DNA from 3 places in the Massilia sp. SYSU DXS3249 genome. Region 3 is predicted to be linked to each of the others. Evidence: predicted binding sites of a transcription regulator. Region 3 holds the regulator's gene; each other region holds the start of a gene.
What was found. The regulator sigma-54, encoded in region 3, starts transcription at its own class of promoters, with help from an activator protein. The targets are predictions, from matches to a motif close to TGGCANGNAANCTGCTTT.
Positions count from the first base shown of each region.

Region 1: the regulator sigma-54 is predicted to act here: its motif matches at 3,046-3,063, upstream of pepA (flocculation-associated PEP-CTERM protein PepA).
Region 2: the regulator sigma-54 is predicted to act here: its motif matches at 3,415-3,432, upstream of prpB (methylisocitrate lyase).

Region 1 covers NZ_JBSIPX010000001.1:221,068-226,646, reverse strand. Annotated here, with positions in the region: gene ACWCIA_RS01030 (YXWGXW repeat-containing protein) at 1-116, shown strand, start outside; gene ACWCIA_RS01025 (prolyl oligopeptidase family serine peptidase) at 159-2,108, opposite strand; gene ACWCIA_RS01020 (ribonuclease HI family protein) at 2,231-2,929, shown strand; gene pepA (flocculation-associated PEP-CTERM protein PepA) at 3,102-3,974, shown strand; gene ACWCIA_RS01010 (TonB-dependent receptor plug domain-containing protein) at 4,049-5,579, opposite strand, start outside.
Region 2 covers NZ_JBSIPX010000006.1:145,083-150,661, reverse strand. Annotated here, with positions in the region: gene acnD (Fe/S-dependent 2-methylisocitrate dehydratase AcnD) at 1-1,296, opposite strand, end outside; gene prpC (bifunctional 2-methylcitrate synthase/citrate synthase) at 1,312-2,463, opposite strand; gene prpB (methylisocitrate lyase) at 2,488-3,375, opposite strand; gene ACWCIA_RS09555 (cation acetate symporter) at 3,622-5,283, opposite strand; gene ACWCIA_RS09550 (DUF485 domain-containing protein) at 5,295-5,579, opposite strand, start outside.
Region 3 covers NZ_JBSIPX010000011.1:146,590-152,168, forward strand. Annotated here, with positions in the region: gene rapZ (RNase adapter RapZ) at 1-589, shown strand, start outside; gene ACWCIA_RS14540 (enoyl-CoA hydratase/isomerase family protein) at 638-1,723, opposite strand; gene hpf (ribosome hibernation-promoting factor, HPF/YfiA family) at 1,838-2,191, opposite strand; gene ACWCIA_RS14550 (RNA polymerase factor sigma-54) at 2,252-3,721, opposite strand; gene lptB (LPS export ABC transporter ATP-binding protein) at 3,744-4,505, opposite strand; gene lptA (lipopolysaccharide transport periplasmic protein LptA) at 4,505-5,122, opposite strand; gene lptC (LPS export ABC transporter periplasmic protein LptC) at 5,138-5,579, opposite strand, start outside.

The DNA of each region.
Region 1 (5,579 bases), on a different contig from region 3:
CCCGCGACCGCGACCGCGACAACGACGGCGTGCCGAACCGCTACGACCACGACCGCGACGGCGACGGCCGCCGCAACAGCCGCGACAGCAGCCCGGACAATCCGTACCGCCGTTGATGGATGGATGAATGAAAAAGCGCCTCGAAAGAGGCGCTTTTTTTATTTCAACGCAGCCTGGGCAGCTCCGGGCGCCGGCGCGCCCTTCAGGTGCCGGTCGAGGAAGGCGAGGATCTTCGCGCTGGCCTCCGCCTGGTTCTTCTTCTTCGAGAAACCGTGCCCCTCGTCGCCGAACACGATGTACTCGACTTCGACCCCGTTCTTTTTCACCGCTTCGACCACTTCGTCGCTTTCCGGCTTGATCACGCGCGGGTCGTTCGCGCCCTGGATCACCATCAGCGGCTTGCGGATGTGCGAGGCATGGAACAGCGGGGAGGTCGCGACCAGGAAGTCCCTGTCCTTGACCGGGTCGCCGATCTCGTCGTACAGGGCCTTGCGCTGCGACTCCCAGTACGGCGGGATGCTCTCGAGCGTGCGCACCCAGTTGCTGACCCCGAAGATGTCGATGCCGACCTTGAACGCTTCCGGCCGGAAGGCCATCGCCGCCAGCGTCATGTAGCCGCCGTAGCTGCCGCCCATGATGCCGATGCGCTCGGGGTCGACCCAGCCCAGGCTGGCCAGCCAGGTCTTCGCCTCGACGCAGTCCCACAGCGGCTCGCGCCCGTGCTTGCGGTCGTCCGCCGTGAAGAAGGTCTTGCCGTAGCCCGAGCTGCCGCGGTTGTTAATGCCCAGCACCGCATAGCCGTGGTTGACCAGGTACTGCACCTGGGCGCTATAGCCGCGCATCGTCTGCCCGCCGGGGCCGCCGTGGACCAGCACCACGGCCGGCACCTTGTTCGTGTTCGAGGCGCCCTTCGGCTTGTAGAAGATCGACGGGATCACGGTGCCGTCGAAGGATTTAAAACGCACCACCTCGGCTTCGACCAGGTCGTCCGGGTCGATGTCCTTGCTCAAGCTGCGCGTGAGCTGGGTCGTCTTCCTGCTGCGCAGGTCGTGCACATACAGGTTGTTCGGCGAGCGGTCGCCGTTGACATAGAAGGCGACCAGGTTGCCGCTCGGGGAGAAGGTGGTCTGGCGGATTTCGCCGGCCAGCTTCGGCATCGGCACCGGCTTCCCGCCCGCGCTCTCCACGACGCGCACGCGGATGCTGCCGTCCTCGTTGACATAGCTGATGCGGTGGCGGCCGTTGCGCGAATAGGTGGTGCCGACCAGGTCCCATTCGGCCCGTTCGACGTCGGTCACCGCGCCGGTCGCCAGGTCGTAGGCGCGCACGCGCATGAATTCGCCGCCGTCGTTGGTGGTGAACAGCAGGCGCTTCGATTCCGGGTCGAAGGCCTCGGCGCTGTAGCTGGCGGTCTCCTTGTGCGGCGACAGGTGCTTCGTCTGGCCGGTGGCGATCTCGTACAGGTAGATGTCGCTGTCGGCCGTGGTGTTCGGCTTGCCGAGCGCCAGCCAGCGGCCGTCGCGGCTGATGCTCTGCACGGTGCGGCCGGTCTCGTTCTTGTAGACCAGCGTGCGCGCATAGGTCTTCGCGTCGTAGCGGTACAGGTCGAAGAATTTCGGGTCGCGCTCGTTGGTGGCCACGTAGAAGGCATTGCCGTCGGGCTGCCAGCCGGCGAAGGAGGCCTTCAGCTTGTCGCCCGGCGTCAGGTCGCGCTCGCTGCCGTCGAGTTCGCGCACGAACAGGTGGTTCTGCTCGTTGCCGCCTTTGTCGCGCGTGAACAGGATGCGGTCGTCGTTGTAGAAGAAGCCGACCGCATAGGTGCTGTCCGTGGTCGACGCCGTCAGCGCGCGCGGCGTGCCGCCGGTGACCGGCAGCACATAGGCGTTAAAGATGCCGGAAGCATTGCTGGAAAACAGGATCTGCTTTTCATCGCGGCTGAAGGAGGCGCCGGTGACCGAGGTGGTCGCCATGAACTGCTCGATGGTGTAGCGCTTGGGCAGCTTCTGGGCTGCTTTCGCGCTGGGCGCCGGGGCGGCGGCATGGGATGGGAAAGCAGCGGCCAGGCAGATGGCCAGTGCGGAAAGACGGACAACATGGTTGAAACGCATGAATTCTCCCGTTCTGATGACGATGCGCCGCAAGCGGTGCGGGCATGGCGTATTGACGCCGCACAAGTGTTGCAAGAACCACATCCAGTGTCAATGCGAAAGAATCCGGTTATGCTGGCGGGATGACCGAACTCGAGCGCCTGCAATCCGCCGCCAACCGCACCGAACTGGCCGCCGGCCGCAGGCTCGCCCTGCGCGCCGGGCTGGCGCAGGGAATGACGCAGGAAGCAGCGCTGCGCCTGGTGCTGGAAGCGAGTGCCGGCGCCGCCGGCTTGCCTGCGCTGCTGGCCGAACGCGAGGCCCTGCGCCGCGCCGAGGCGGCCCGCACAGTGCAGCGGGCGGAAGCACGCGCGCAGGCGGCAGCCGTGCGCGCCGCCCGCCGGCTGGGTACCTCCACCGCCTGGCGCGCCTGGTTCGACGGTTCGGCGCGGCCCAACCCCGGACGCTGCGGCATCGGCGGCCTGCTGCGCGGCCCGGCCGGCGAACTGGTCGAGCTGTCCCGCGCGGCCGGCTTCGGCAACAGCAGCGAGGCCGAATACCTGGCGTTGATCGCAGTGCTCGAGGCGGCGCTCGCGCAGGGCGCCTTCCCCCTGACCGTCTACGGCGACAGCCAGGTCGTCATCGACGACGTCAACGGCCCGGCCGCCCAGGGCGCGCCGGTGCTGGGCCCCTATCGCGCGCGGGTGCACGCCTTGCTCGCCGCCATGCCGGCCGTCACCCTGCGCTGGGTGCCGCGCCACCGCAACCTGGAAGCGGACGCCCTCTCGCAGCGCGCCAGCGACCTGCCGGCGAGCGATGTCGATGCCTTGAGCCTGCTCTAAGCGACAGTTGCCCGGCGCAAGCGACCGAAAAATGACTGTCGGAAATCTTTACAAGCAGCATTAACGCCGACAGCTCAGCAGAAGCAAGCCATTGATTCTGCATAAAATTTTACTGCTGGCATGGAGCGTGCTTTGTACGTACGCATACCTACAACGCCAGGAACAGTCCAACATGAAAAACCTCAAACAACTCGCTTGCAGCGTAGCGCTGGCCCTCGCCACCATGGGCAGCGCCCAGGCCTCGGTCCTGATGACCGACTGGGTCTTCAACCCGAACGGCGGCGGCTTCGAGAAAGGCCAGCTGGTCGGCGAATACCTGGACACCAACGGCAAGGCCTTTATCGAGCTGAGCGCCTATGGTGAGAACTCGTTCACCTTCACCGAGCACGCCGTGTTCAACCTGTTGCAGGCCGACAGCAACGGCTCGACCTTCTCGTCGGCCTTCCCGGGCGGGAACATCACTGCGACCCTCGAGGCCAGCGGCCGCGGCAATTTCAGCGGCGCCTTCCGTTTCGAAGAGGGCACGATCCGCATGTACCAGAACCCGGTCAAGGGCCAGTACGCCTCGAAGAACGGCATCTATGGCGCCAACCTGGGCAACCTGATCGCCGAATTCAACGTCCTGGTCGGTGGCGGCGGCAGGGTCGACGCCAACGGCAGCCCGCTGAACAACGGGCAGGTTACCGTCCATGCGGCGGCTGCGGCCGGCAAGCTGGCCGCCGGATACTTCTTCAACAAGGATGGCGTCGACCTGTCGACCCAGCCGACCTTCGCGTTCGCCTTCACCAATGCGAATACCCTGAGCAACCCAAACTCGCCGGCGACCCCGAACCTGGTCAAGGAAGTGGCCTGCGAGTTCGCAGGTTTCACGGGCGTGGGCTGCAGCGGCACCACCCGCTACAGGAACGTGAACGGCAAGCACTTCTTCATCAACGCTAACGGCCAGTTCAAGCTGGCCGAAGTGCCGGAGCCGGGTTCGGTCGCGCTGTTCGGCATCGCCCTGGCCGGCATCGGCGCCCTGCGCCGCCGCCCGCGCAAGGCCTGATCGGGGAATAAAAAAACCAAAAAAGGCCCGGCGGGATGCAGATCCCGCCGGGCCTTTTTTATCCTTCTACTTTTTTAAAACTTCAGTTCCAGCGTCGCACGCACCGACGGTCCTGCCGGGAAGCTGAAGTTGCGCACCACCAGGCCGCGGCCCGGCTCGAGGTAGCTCTGGCGGTTCACGAAGTCGTCGCCCAGGATGTTCGACATGGCCACGCGCAGCTGCTGTTTCGGCGTGAACTTGTAGAGCGCGAAGGCTTCGAGGTCGCGCCGGCCCTTCAGGAAGGAAGTCTGGCGTTCGGAGACGCGGATCGTGGCGTCCTGGCGCCAGGCCATGCTGGAGCCGAGCTGGAGGTTGCCCTTCTTGTAGTCGATGCCGAGGTTGCCCGACAGCGGCGCCTGGCCATCGAGGCGGTTGTCCGGACCCGGCACGCCGTCCACTTCCGACCAGTTGGCGCTGACGCTGGCACGCAGCTCGATCGCCGGCGCGTCCTTCATGATCGCCTTCAGCGGGAACTTGGTTTCCAGTTCCAGCCCGCGCGTGATGGCCTGGCCCGCATTCATCGGCATCGCGACCCAGCGCGCGCCATCGAAAGTGACCAGGTGGCGGGTGTAGTCGTCGATGCGGCGCATCGAGGCGCTGATCGACACCAGCGCGCCTTCGGCCCAGAAATGCTCGTAGGAGGCGTCGAAGCCCAGCGCCAGTTCCGGCTTCAGGGCCGGGTTGCCCGAGAAGTCAGGATCGGTCGAGCGGTTGTCGATCGAGGTCTGGCGGCGCGCCAGCAGCTGCTGCATGTTCGGCGCCTTGTAGGTGCGGGTGACGGCGAAGCGCACCTGGTCGCCCTTGGTTTCCGGGATCTTCCACAAGGTCTGCGCCACCGGACTCCAGACGTTCGAGCTGGAGCGGGCATCGGGGAAGGTGTTGCCGGTGGCGCGGGTGCGGATGCCTTCCCAGCGCGCGCCCAGATAGACCGACCAGCGCGGGGTCAGGTTCCATTCGTCCTGGGCATAGGCGGCAAAGCGCGTCACTTTGGCGTCGAACTGCTCGCCGCCGTTGAACAGCACCGGGAAGACGAAGCGCCCGGCTTCGGTCTCGGTGCGCACGTCTTCGCGCAGTCCCCAGCCGCCGTCCCAGCCCATGGCCAGCGCGTGGCCGTTGCCCAGCGTCTTGCTGTACTTGCCGGTGGTGGTGGCGCCCAGCTCGTCGGCTTCGAGCACGATGTCGGTGTCGAGTGCGCGCGGGGCGCCGGCCGGGGTCGAGCGGCGCTGGACCGTCGTGTTCTGGCCCCAGACCGCGCTGCCCTTGACGTCGAGCCTGGCGCCGTCGGCCATCTTGTGCACCCAGTTCAGTTCCGTGCGCACGACGTCGTTGTCCGAACGGGTGGACGAATCGGCCAGCGGGTATGGTGCGGGCGCGCCCAGGGTGGTGACCGTCGTCTCGCGGTTCTGGTTGCGGAAGCGCGCCACGTTCACGAAGGTCTGCGAGGTCACCGTGTCGCCGTTCGCCAGCGTCCAGTTCAGGCGCGGGGCCAGGTTGAACAGGTTCAGGCGGCCCTTCTCGTCGCCGACCGTCTCGCGGTACAGGACCTGGCGGCCCTCCGCGTCGTAG
Region 2 (5,579 bases), on a different contig from region 3:
GCGCAGCAGGCCGCGCTCGTTGGCGTTACGCGCCAGCAGGCCGGCGGCGATCATGTTGCGCGGATTGTTCGTGTTGGTGCAGCTGGTGATCGCGGCGATGATGACGGCGCCGTCCGGCATCTTGCCGGGCTCGTTCTCGACCACCCCCGAAATGCCGCGCGCGGCCAGTTCCGAGGTCGGCACGCGCTTGTGCGGGTTCGACGGGCCGGCGATGTTGCGCACGACACTCGACAGGTCGAACCGCAGTACGCGCTCGTACTCGGCTGTCTTCAGGCTGTCCGCCCACAAACCGGTTTCCCTGGCATAGAGCTCGACCAGCTTCACGGTCTCGTCCTCGCGGCCGGTGAGCTTGAGGTACTTGATGGTCTGCTCGTCGATGTAGAACATCGCGGCGGTCGCACCGAATTCCGGCGCCATGTTGGAGATGGTCGCGCGGTCGCCCAGGGTCAGGTTGGCTGCGCCCTCGCCGTAGAATTCCAGATAGGTCGAGACCACTTTCGACGCACGCAGGAACTCGGTCAGCGCCAGCACCACGTCGGTGGCGGTGATGCCCGGCTGCGGCTTGCCGGTCAGCTCGACGCCGACGATGTCGGGCAGGCGCATGTAGGACGCGCGGCCCAGCATGACGCTTTCCGCTTCCAGGCCGCCGACGCCGATGGCGATCACGCCCAGCGCGTCGACCATCGGCGTGTGCGAGTCGGTGCCGACCAGGGTGTCCGGGAAGGCGACGCCGTCCTTGACCTGCACTACGGGCGACATGCGCTCGAGGTTAATCTGGTGCAGGATCCCGTTCCCCGGCGGGATCACGTCGACGTTCTGGAAGGCCTTCTTGGTCCAGTCGATGAAGTGGAAGCGGTCTTCATTGCGGCGGTCCTCGATGGCGCGGTTCTTTTCGAACGCGTCCGGGTCGAAGCCGCCGCATTCCACGGCCAGCGAGTGGTCGACCACCAGCTGGGTCGGCACCACCGGGTTGACGAGGGCCGGGTTGCCGCCCTCCTGCGCGATGGCGTCGCGCAGGCCGGCGAGATCCACCAGCGCCGTCTGGCCGAGGATGTCGTGGCAGACCACGCGCGCCGGGAACCAGGGGAAGTCGAGGTCGCGCTTGCGCTCGATTAATTGCTTGAGCGAAGGCACCAGGGCCATCGGCTCGCAGCGGCGCACCAGGTTTTCGGCCAGCACGCGCGAGGTGTAGGGAAGCCCGTCCCAGGCGCCCGGCTGGATGCTGTCGACGGCTTCGCGCGCGTCGAAGTAATGCAGATTGGTCCCGTGCAGGGGTTTGCGGTATGCGTTGTTCATTTCAAACTCAGTAACTTATTTGCGCTCTTCGATCGGGACGAACTGCAGGTCCTCGGGACCGACGTAGTTCGCGCTCGGGCGGATGATCTTGTTGTCGATGCGCTGTTCGATGATGTGCGCGGCCCAGCCCGAGGTGCGCGAGATGACGAACAGCGGCGTGAACATGGCGGTCGGCACGCCCATCATGTGGTAGGACACGGCCGAGAACCAGTCCAGGTTCGGGAACATCTTTTTCACTTCCCACATGACCGATTCCAGGCGCTCGGCGATGTCGAACATCTTCATCGAACCGGCTTCCTGCGACAGCGAGCGCGCTACTTCCTTGATGACGACGTTGCGCGGGTCGCTGATCGTGTACACCGGGTGGCCGAAGCCGATCACGACTTCCTTGTTCGCCACGCGGTTGCGGATGTCGGCTTCGGCTTCGTCGGCGTTCTCGTAACGCTTCTGGATGTCGAGCGCCACTTCGTTCGCGCCGCCGTGCTTCGGGCCGCGCAGCGCGCCGATGGCGCCGGTGATGGCCGAGTGCATGTCCGAGCCGGTGCCGGCGATCACGCGCGCGGTGAAGGTCGAGGCATTGAATTCGTGCTCGGCATAGAGGATCAGCGAGGTGTGCATCGCGCGCACCCACTCTTCCTTCGGCGCGTGGCCGTGCAGCAGGTGCAGGAAGTGGCCGCCGATCGAGTCGTCGTCGGTCTCGGTTTCGATGCGCTTGCCGTTATGGCTGTAGTGGTACCAGTACAGCAGCATCGAGCCGAAGGAGGCCATCAGGCGGTCCGCGATGTCGCGCGCGCCGGCGATGTTGTGGTCGTCCTTTTCCGGCAGCGCGCAGCCCAGGGCCGAGACACCGGTACGCATCACGTCCATCGGGTGGCTGCCGGCCGGCAGCGCTTCCAGGGCGAGCCTGACGGCCTGCGGCAGGCCGCGCAGGCTGCGCAGCTTGGCCTTGTAGCCCTTCAGTTCCGCGATGGTCGGCAGCTTGCCGTGCACCAGCAGGTAGGCGATCTCTTCGAATTCGCAGGAGTTGGCCACGTCCAGGATGTCGTAGCCGCGGTAGTGCAGGTCGTTACCCGACTTGCCGACCGAGCACAGGGCGGTGTTACCGGCGGCGACACCCGACAGGGCGACGGATTTCTTTGGCTTGAAAGCTGGGGCTTGTTCGGTCATGTTGGTCTCCAAATCAGGTGTCAATTATTTTTTCTGTGCTGCGAAGAGTGCATCGAGCTTTTGCTCGAAGTCGTGGTAGTTGATGCGGTCGTACAGTTCGGCGCGGGTCTGCATGGTGTCGACCACGGCCTGCTGGCTGCCGTCGCGGCGAATCGCCGTGTAGACGTTTTCGGCCGCCTTGTTCATGGCGCGGAAGGCCGACAGCGGATACAGCACGAGGCCGACGTCGGCCGTCTTCAGCTCTTCCACGGTGAACAGCGGGGTCGAGCCGAATTCGGTGATGTTGGCCAGGATCGGCACGCCGACGGCTTTCGCGAACTTCGAGTACATGCCGAGTTCGGTCATCGCTTCCGGGAACACCATGTCGGCGCCGGCTTCGACGCAGGCCACGGCGCGCTCGATGGCGGCATCGAATCCTTCCACGGCCAGCGCATCGGTGCGCGCCATGATGACGAAGTTCTCGTCGGTGCGGGCGTCGACGGCGGCCTTGATGCGGTCGACCATTTCCTGCTTCGAGACGATTTCCTTGCCCGGACGGTGGCCGCAGCGCTTGGCGCCGACCTGGTCTTCGATGTGGATGGCGGCCGCGCCGAACTTGATCATCGACTTCACGGTGCGCGCGACGTTGAAGGCCGAGGAACCGAAGCCGGTGTCGACGTCGACCAGCAGCGGCAGGTCGCAGACGTCGGTGATGCGGCGCACGTCGGTCAGCACGTCGTCGAGGTTGGAGATGCCGAGGTCAGGCAGGCCGAGCGAGCCGGCAGCGACGCCGCCGCCCGACAGGTAGATGGCCTTGAAGCCGGCGCGCTTGGCCAGCAGCGCATGGTTGGCGTTGATCGCGCCCACGACTTGCAGTGGGGATTCTTCTTGCACGGCCTTGCGGAACGCGGCGCCTGCGGAATAGTGACTCATGACCTGGCCTTTCTGGTGTGACGTTGGAATGGCAGGGATTATGCAAGGGCCGTGCCAGCTCGGGGGCGGCGCTGCTTCTCCTTTGATATCAGGCACTTGGCTTGGCAGTGCACCCAGCAACGGCCCCTACCCGTGTTGCGCCAGCAACACAGTGTTTCACCTTGAAACACCCATTGAAACACAGAGTGGAGCGCCGGGCGAAAAAAACCCCGCAACGCGTGCGGGGTTTCGTCCCCTAGGCAGACGTCAGTGCCCGGACGCCCCTGCCGCGCCGATCCCGGTTTCCGAGCGCGTTTCCTGCGCTTCATAGCCGGCCCGGTCGAGGCGCGCGCGCGGGCTCTTGTCGACCAGCGAGATCAGCCAGATGCTGGCGAAGCCGGCGAACATCGAGAACAGCGCGGGCGAGGTGTAGGGGAAAGGCGCCTCGCCATAGCCGAGCACATCGGTCCAGACCGATTTCGACAGCAGCGTCAGCACCACCGCCGTGATGAGGCCGATGAAGCCGCCGATGGTCGCGCCGCGCGTCGTGCAATCCTTCCACAGCACCGACATGAACAGCACCGGGAAATTGGCCGAGGCGGCGATGGCGAAGGCCAGCGACACCATGAAGGCCACGTTCTGCTTCTCGAACGCGATGCCCAGCAACACCGCGACGATGCCGAGCGCGATCGTGGTCAGGCGCGACACCTTCAGCTCCTTGGCGCTGCCCGCCCTGCCCTGCTTGATGACGGTGGCGTAGATGTCGTGCGAGACGGCGGACGCGCCCGACAGCGTCAGGCCGGCCACCACCGCGAGGATGGTGGCGAAGGCGACCGCCGAAATGAAGCCGAGGAAGACGTCGCCGCCGACCGCCTGCGCCAGGTGCACCGCCGCCATGTTGTTGCCGCCGACGAGCTTGCCGGCCGCATCCTTGAACGCGGGATTGGTGCCGACCAGGACGATGGCGCCGAAACCGATGATGAAGGTGAGGATGTAGAAGTAGCCGATCCAGGTGGTCGCCCAGAACACCGACTTGCGCGCCTCCTTGGCGCTCGGCACGGTGAAGAAGCGCATCAGGATATGCGGCAGCCCGGCGGTGCCGAACATGAGCGCCATGCCGAAGGAGATGGCCGAGATCGGGTCCTTGATGAAGGAGCCCGGCCCCATGATGGCGTCGCCCTTGGCATGCACCTCGACCGATTTGGCGAACAGCGCCTCGGGGCTGAAGTTGAACTGCGCCAGCACCGCGAAGGCCATATAGGAGGCGCCCGACAGCAGCAGCACGGCCTTGATGATCTGGACCCAGGTGGTGGCGGTCATGCCGCCGAAGAGCACGTAGACCATCATCAGGATGCCGACGATGACGACCGCGATCCAGTACTCGAGCCCGAACAGCAGCTTGATCAGCTGCCCTGCCCCGACCATCTGCGCGATCAGGTAGAAGGCCACCACGACCAGGGTGCCGGAGGCGGCGAACAGGCGGATCGGCGTCTGCGCGAAGCGGTAGGCGGCGACGTCGGCGAAGGTGAAGCGCCCCAGGTTGCGCAGGCGCTCGGCCATCAGGAAGGTGATGACCGGCCAGCCGACCAGGAAGCCGATGGCGTAGATCAGGCCGTCGTAGCCGTCGAGGAAGACCGCGGCCGAGATGCCGAGGAAGGAGGCGGCCGACATGTAGTCGCCGGCGATCGCCAGGCCGTTCTGGAAGCCGGTGATGCCGCCGCCGGCGGTGTAGAAGTCCGAGGCCGAGCGGGTGCGGCCGGCGGCCCACTTGGTGATGAACAGGGTGAAGACGACGAAGGCGGCGAACATGGAGATCGCCGTCCAGTTGGTCGGCTGCTTCTGCGCTTCGCCGATGACGGGGGCAGCCAAGGAGCCGCCGGCAACAAAGCTCGACAGGACGGCGGCGCAGAGATGCTGGATGCGGATCATGGCGGCGCTCCTCATGCCTTGGCCCGCTCGCGGATCGCGGCGGTCAGTTCGTCGAATTCGCTGTTGGCGCGGCGCACGTAGATGCCCGTGATGACGATCGTGAAGACGATCACCGCCAGCCCGATCGGCATGCCCCAGCTCATCACGCCGTCTCCCAGGCGCGCGCCCATCATTTCCTTGTTGAAGGCGACGAGCAGGATGAAGCCGTAGTAGACGGCCATCATGAGCCAGGTGAGGGTCCAGCCGTAGCGCGAGCGGGTCCTGACGAGCTTCTGGTAATTCGGATCCGCCTTGAT
Region 3 (5,579 bases):
GGTGGCGCGCTTTTCCGAAACGCGCCGCAGCCACCCGCTGTCGCACGAGCTGCGCCCGGGCGAAAACCCGGCCTCGCGCCGTACCCTGATCGAATGCATCGCCGAAGAGCGCGAGCGCCTGGCGCCGATCGAGCAGCTCGGCCACGTGATCGACACCTCCGAAGCCTCGGCCAACAAGCTGCGCGGCTGGATCAAGGAGCTGGCCGAGGTGCAGCATGCGCCGCTGACGCTGTTCTTCGAGTCCTTCGCCTTCAAGGTCGGCGTGCCCCTCGACGCCGACTTCGTGTTCGACGTGCGCGCGATCCCGAACCCCTATTACGACCACACGCTGCGCCCGCTCACCGGCAGGGACGCCCCCGTGATCGCCTTCCTCGACGCCCAGCCGAGCGCCGGCGAAATGCTGAACGATATCCGCCAGTTCGTCGAAAAATGGCTGCCTTCGTTCAAAACGGACAACCGCAGCTACCTGACGGTCGCCGTCGGCTGCACCGGCGGGCAGCACCGCTCGGTGTACATGGCCGAGCGCCTGGCGGCCTACTTCGGCGAGACCGAGCGCGTGGTGCTGCGGCACCGCGAGCAGTCGTTCTGATGTGAATTTGTAGGGTGGGCACTTGTGCCCACCCTACGATACGGCGCCTCAGTCCAGATTCCGCAGCGGATGCGCATACGCCGGCCACACCGGCTCGAAGAAGCGCTCCACCATCCCAGGCGTGACCTCGTCCAGCGTCGGCGGATTCCACTTCGGCGCATTGTCCTTGTCGATTACCAGCGCGCGCACGCCTTCCAGCACTTCGCCGTGCTCGAAATTGCGGCGCACCAGCGAGCGTTCCATCCGCAGGCAGTCGGCCACGCCGAGCGAGGCGCCGCGCACCAGCATCTCGTGCGTCACGCACATCAGCAGCGGCGAACGCTGGCGCATGGCGGCCAGGGCCTTCTGCGCGAACGGGCTGTCGTCGGTTGCCAGGGAGGCCATGATCGCCGGCACCGAACCGGCGCCGAAATGCGTGTCGACCGCGGCACGCGCCGTTTCCAAGGGGCTCTGCCCTACACCGGCCTTGAGCGGCGCGGCAAAGGCGCGGATCGCTTCGGCCAGCTGTGCACCCGGCGTCGCCTCGACCAGCGCGTTCAGCTCGCCCAGCTTCTCGCCAGGGACGAACACGTCCGCCAGCCCGACATACAGGGCGTCGGCCGCGCCGATGGTCAATCCCGTCAGCCCCAGGTAATTGCCCAGCTGGCCAGGCGCGTGCGACAGGAAATGGCTGCCGCCGACGTCCGGGAACAGGCCGATGTTCACTTCCGGCATCGCCATCTTGATGCGGTCGGTGACGATGCGCAGGCCCGTATCCGGCCCGCCCTGGGCGATGCCCATGCCGCCGCCCATGACGACCCCATCCATGATCGAGATGTAGGGTTTCGGATAGAAATGGATCAGGTGGTTGAGCGCATACTCTTCCGTGAAGAAATCTTCCAGCAGCGCGCTGCCGCCGGTCGGGGTCGCCGTGCCGGCGTCGTGGAAGAAACGGATGTCGCCGCCCGCGCACAGGGCTTTTTCGCTGCTGCTGGTGAGCACGACGGCAGCGACCGCCGGGTCGTCGCGCCAGGCCAGCAGGGTCTCGGTCAGGCGCCGCACCATGGCGAGCGAGAGCGAATTGAGGGCTTTGGGGCGGTCGAGGGTGATCACGCCGGTGCCGTTGGCAACGCGGGTCAGGACATGGTCGGTCATGGTGAATAGGGTTATGGGAAAGACATGCATTCTACCCAAGCCCGTGCGCGGCGTGCCGCCAAAATGAAAAGGGCGCCCTCCAGGCGCCCTCGTTCAGACGGTGCTTAATGCCGATCAGACAGCAACAGCCTCTCCGCCTTCAGGACGGCGCTTGAGCGCCTCGTGACTATGATTTTGCAGCATCGATTTGTATTTCATCACCTGGCGATCCAGCCTGTCCATCAACAGGTCGATCGCGGCATACAGGTCTTGCGCCACACTTTCCACGTGTACAGTCTTGCCGGACATGCGCAAGTTGATCTCGGCTTTCTGCCTTTTGTCTTTTTCGGTGAGATTGTCGATCGCAAGGATCACATGGGAATCGATCACTTGATCGAAATGGCGGGTGATGCGTTCCAGCTTGTTCTGTACGTATTCACGGATGGCGGGGGTGACATCGAGGTGGTGACCGCTGATAGTGAGATTCATACACACTCCTTTGAAAGAGGAGCGGCGGCCGGTCGCGCAGGTAGCGCGTGGCTGCCGCTGTTACAAGGATTTGCGGAGACTGACTGGAGGAATCTTGAGTGCCTCGCGGTATTTTGCAACCGTGCGGCGCGCGATGACCATTCCTTGTTCACCGAGCATTTCCGCGATCTTGCTGTCGGATAATGGGTTCCTGGGGTCCTCTGCTCCTGTCAGTTGCGCAATGAGCGCCCGAATCGCCGTCGACGAGGCTTCGCCCCCCGCTTCGGTGGCGACGTGGCTTCCGAAGAAATACTTCAGCTCAAACATGCCGTGCGGGGTCAGCATGAATTTTTGAGTTGTTACGCGAGAAATTGTGCTCTCGTGTAGGCCTAGTGTATCAGCTATCTCGCGAAGCACAAGGGGACGCATGGCAACCGCGCCATGGCTGAAAAAGTTGCGCTGACGCTCGACGATTGCCTGGGAAACACGCAGGATCGTGTCGAAGCGCTGGCGCATGTTCTTGATGAGCCACTTCGCTTCCTGCAGCTGCGCGCTCATCTGGCCCTCGCCCTTGCCCTGCTTGAGCAGGGCCGCGTAGACATTGTTGACGCGCAGGCGCGGCATGACTTCGTGGTTCAGCATCACGCTCCAGCCGGAGGCCGTCTTGCGGACGATAACGTCCGGAACCACGTAGTCCGAGGTGCTCGACGCAAAGGCCGCGCCCGGGTGCGGATTGCACTGGCGGATCACGGCCTGCGCTTCGCGCAGGTCTTCGTCGTCGCAGTCGAGCGCCTTTTTCAGCTTGTTGAATTCGCGCTGGGCGAACCAGCTCAGGTAACCCTCGACGATCTTCAAAGCCATGCGCCGCGTCACCAGCGGGACGCCGGGCATCTGCCGGATCTGCAAGGCCAGGCACTCGCTGGCGCTGCGCGCGCCGACGCCGACCGGATCGAGGCTCTGCACCAGCGCCAGCGCGCAGCGCAGCTCGTCCATCTCCACTTCCAGCTCCTCCGGCAGGCGGGCATGGATCTCGTCGAGCTGCTCTTCCAGGTAGCCGTTGTCGTCGATGGCGTCGATCACCAGTTCGGCCAGGGCGCGGTCGCGCGCGCTGACGGCGGTGACCCGGATCTGTTCCGACAGGTGCTCGCGCAGCGTGACGCCGATCGCGCCCAGCTGCGGCCGGCCGTCGTCGTCGCCCTCGCTGCCCGAGGCGCGCGGGGCGTCGCCCCAGTCGTCGGCCTCGCCGCGCTCGACGTCGCCGCCGCCGTCGAGCCCGTCGCCATTGTCCGCGGGCGCGGCGCTTTCTTCCTGCCCCGGCGCCGGCGCGTCGGGCTGCTGGGCCGGCGCATCGTTGATGGCGCCGTCGGCCAGCAGGCGCACGGAATTGTCGAGCGGGTCGTCGATCCGCTCGAGCAGCGGATTATCGGAGAGGATCTGCTCGATCTCCTGGTGCAGTTCGAGCGTGGACAACTGCAGCAGGCGGATCGACTGCTGAAGCTGCGGCGTGAGCGCCAGGTGCTGCGAAGTCCGGAGTTGCAGGGATTGTTTCATGGTGCGGCTGTTCGTTCCGTGGTCACATGCGGAAGTGTTCGCCGAGGTAGACGCGTCGTACCGACTCGTCGGCGATGATGTCGTCAGGGCGCCCGGAAGCCAGCACGGCGCCCTGGTTGATGATGTAGGCGCGGTCGCAGATGCCGAGCGTCTCGCGCACGTTGTGGTCGGTGATCAGGACGCCGATGCCGCGCTCCTTCAGGAAGCGCACGATGCGCTGGATCTCGATCACGGCGATCGGGTCGACACCTGCAAACGGTTCGTCGAGCAGCACGAAGCGCGGATTGGTCGCCAGCGCGCGCGCGATCTCCACGCGGCGGCGCTCGCCGCCCGACAGCGACAGCGCCGGGTTCTCGCGCAGCTTCTCGATCTGCAGTTCGGCCAGCAGGGAATCGAGGCGCTCGTTGATGGCGGCCTTGGTCAGCGACTTGCCGTTGTCGTCGCGCTGCAGCTCGAGCACGGCGCGGATGTTGTCCTCCACCGTCAGCTTGCGGAACACCGACGCTTCCTGCGGCAGGTAGGACAGGCCGAGCACCGCGCGGCGGTGGATCGGCAGGCTGGAAATGTCGGTGCCGTTGATTTCGATGGTGCCGGCGTCCGAGGGCACCAGGCCGACGATCATGTAGAACGAGGTCGTCTTGCCGGCGCCGTTCGGCCCGAGCAGGCCGACGACTTCGCCGCAGCCCACCTCGAGCGAGACGTCGCGCACCACCAGGCGCTTGCCGTAGCTCTTTTGCAGGCCCCGCACGACCAGGGTACTGCGGTTGTCGTGGTCATCCTTCATTATTTCTTTCCTGCTGGTGCCGGTGCCGGTGCCGCGGGCGTGGTGCCTGCGCGTGCAGTCGGCGCTGCCGCTGCGGGGGCTGCCGCGCCGGTGCGGCGCGGTGCGATGATCAGGGTGCCGCGGCCGCCGCCGGCCTTGGTCTGGCCGCTCGGGTCGTTGCGCACGGTCGCCACTTCGCGGCGGTTGTCGTAGGAGATGTAGGGGCCGACCAGTTCGTTCGTCATGCGCCCGTTTTCGAGCTCCTTCACGACCGCCTTCGAGAACAGCTTCACCAGTTCCTCGCGCTCCTCGTATTCGATGCGCTCGGCCTGGCCCTCGACCCACAGGTCGGGCCCGCCGTCGCGCTTCTGGCGGAAGGTCGCCACGCGGCCCGGATTCGAGGTCAGCGTCACGCTCATGTAGCCTTCGGGCGTTTCCTTGACCAGGGCGCGGTCGGACTTGAGCAGCAGCGTGCCGCGGGTGACGACGACGTTGCCGGTCAGGATGCGCGTCTGCGTGACTTCGTCCACGTCGAGCGAGTCGAATTCGACGACGGCCTGCTTGAGCGAGTCCGCCTTCTCGGCCGTGGCCGACAGCGACAGCAGCGAAAGGAAGGCGGCGGCAAGCAATTTTTTCATGTGTTCTCGTTCCTGTTATTGGGTGGGCGTGTTTTGGCGCGGCGGATAGACGATCTTCCCGCGCCCGCCGAGGTGCATCTTCTGGGTCGGGTTCACCGCATGCAAACCGACAGCGTCGACCGAGGAAGCGCCGAGCGTCATGCGTACCGGGCGGTTCGTCTTGACGATCTCGTCGTCGGCCAGCACGGTCAGCGCATCGGTCTGGGCGTGCAGCTTCTCGCTGGTCGGCGTGGCCGGGCGCAGGATGTCGACCTTGCCCATCAGTTCGACGCGGTTCTCGCCATGGAAGACCTGGCCGCGTTCGGCGTTCATCGTCATGCGCGGGCGGCCCGGCGCCATGCTCTCGACCACGGGCCGGGTCACTTCCGACATGTCCGGGCCTGGATGGTGCACCAGGCGCTCGCCGGACATGACGTAGCGCGGCGAGCCGGTCTCGGTCATGCGCACGAAACTGAAG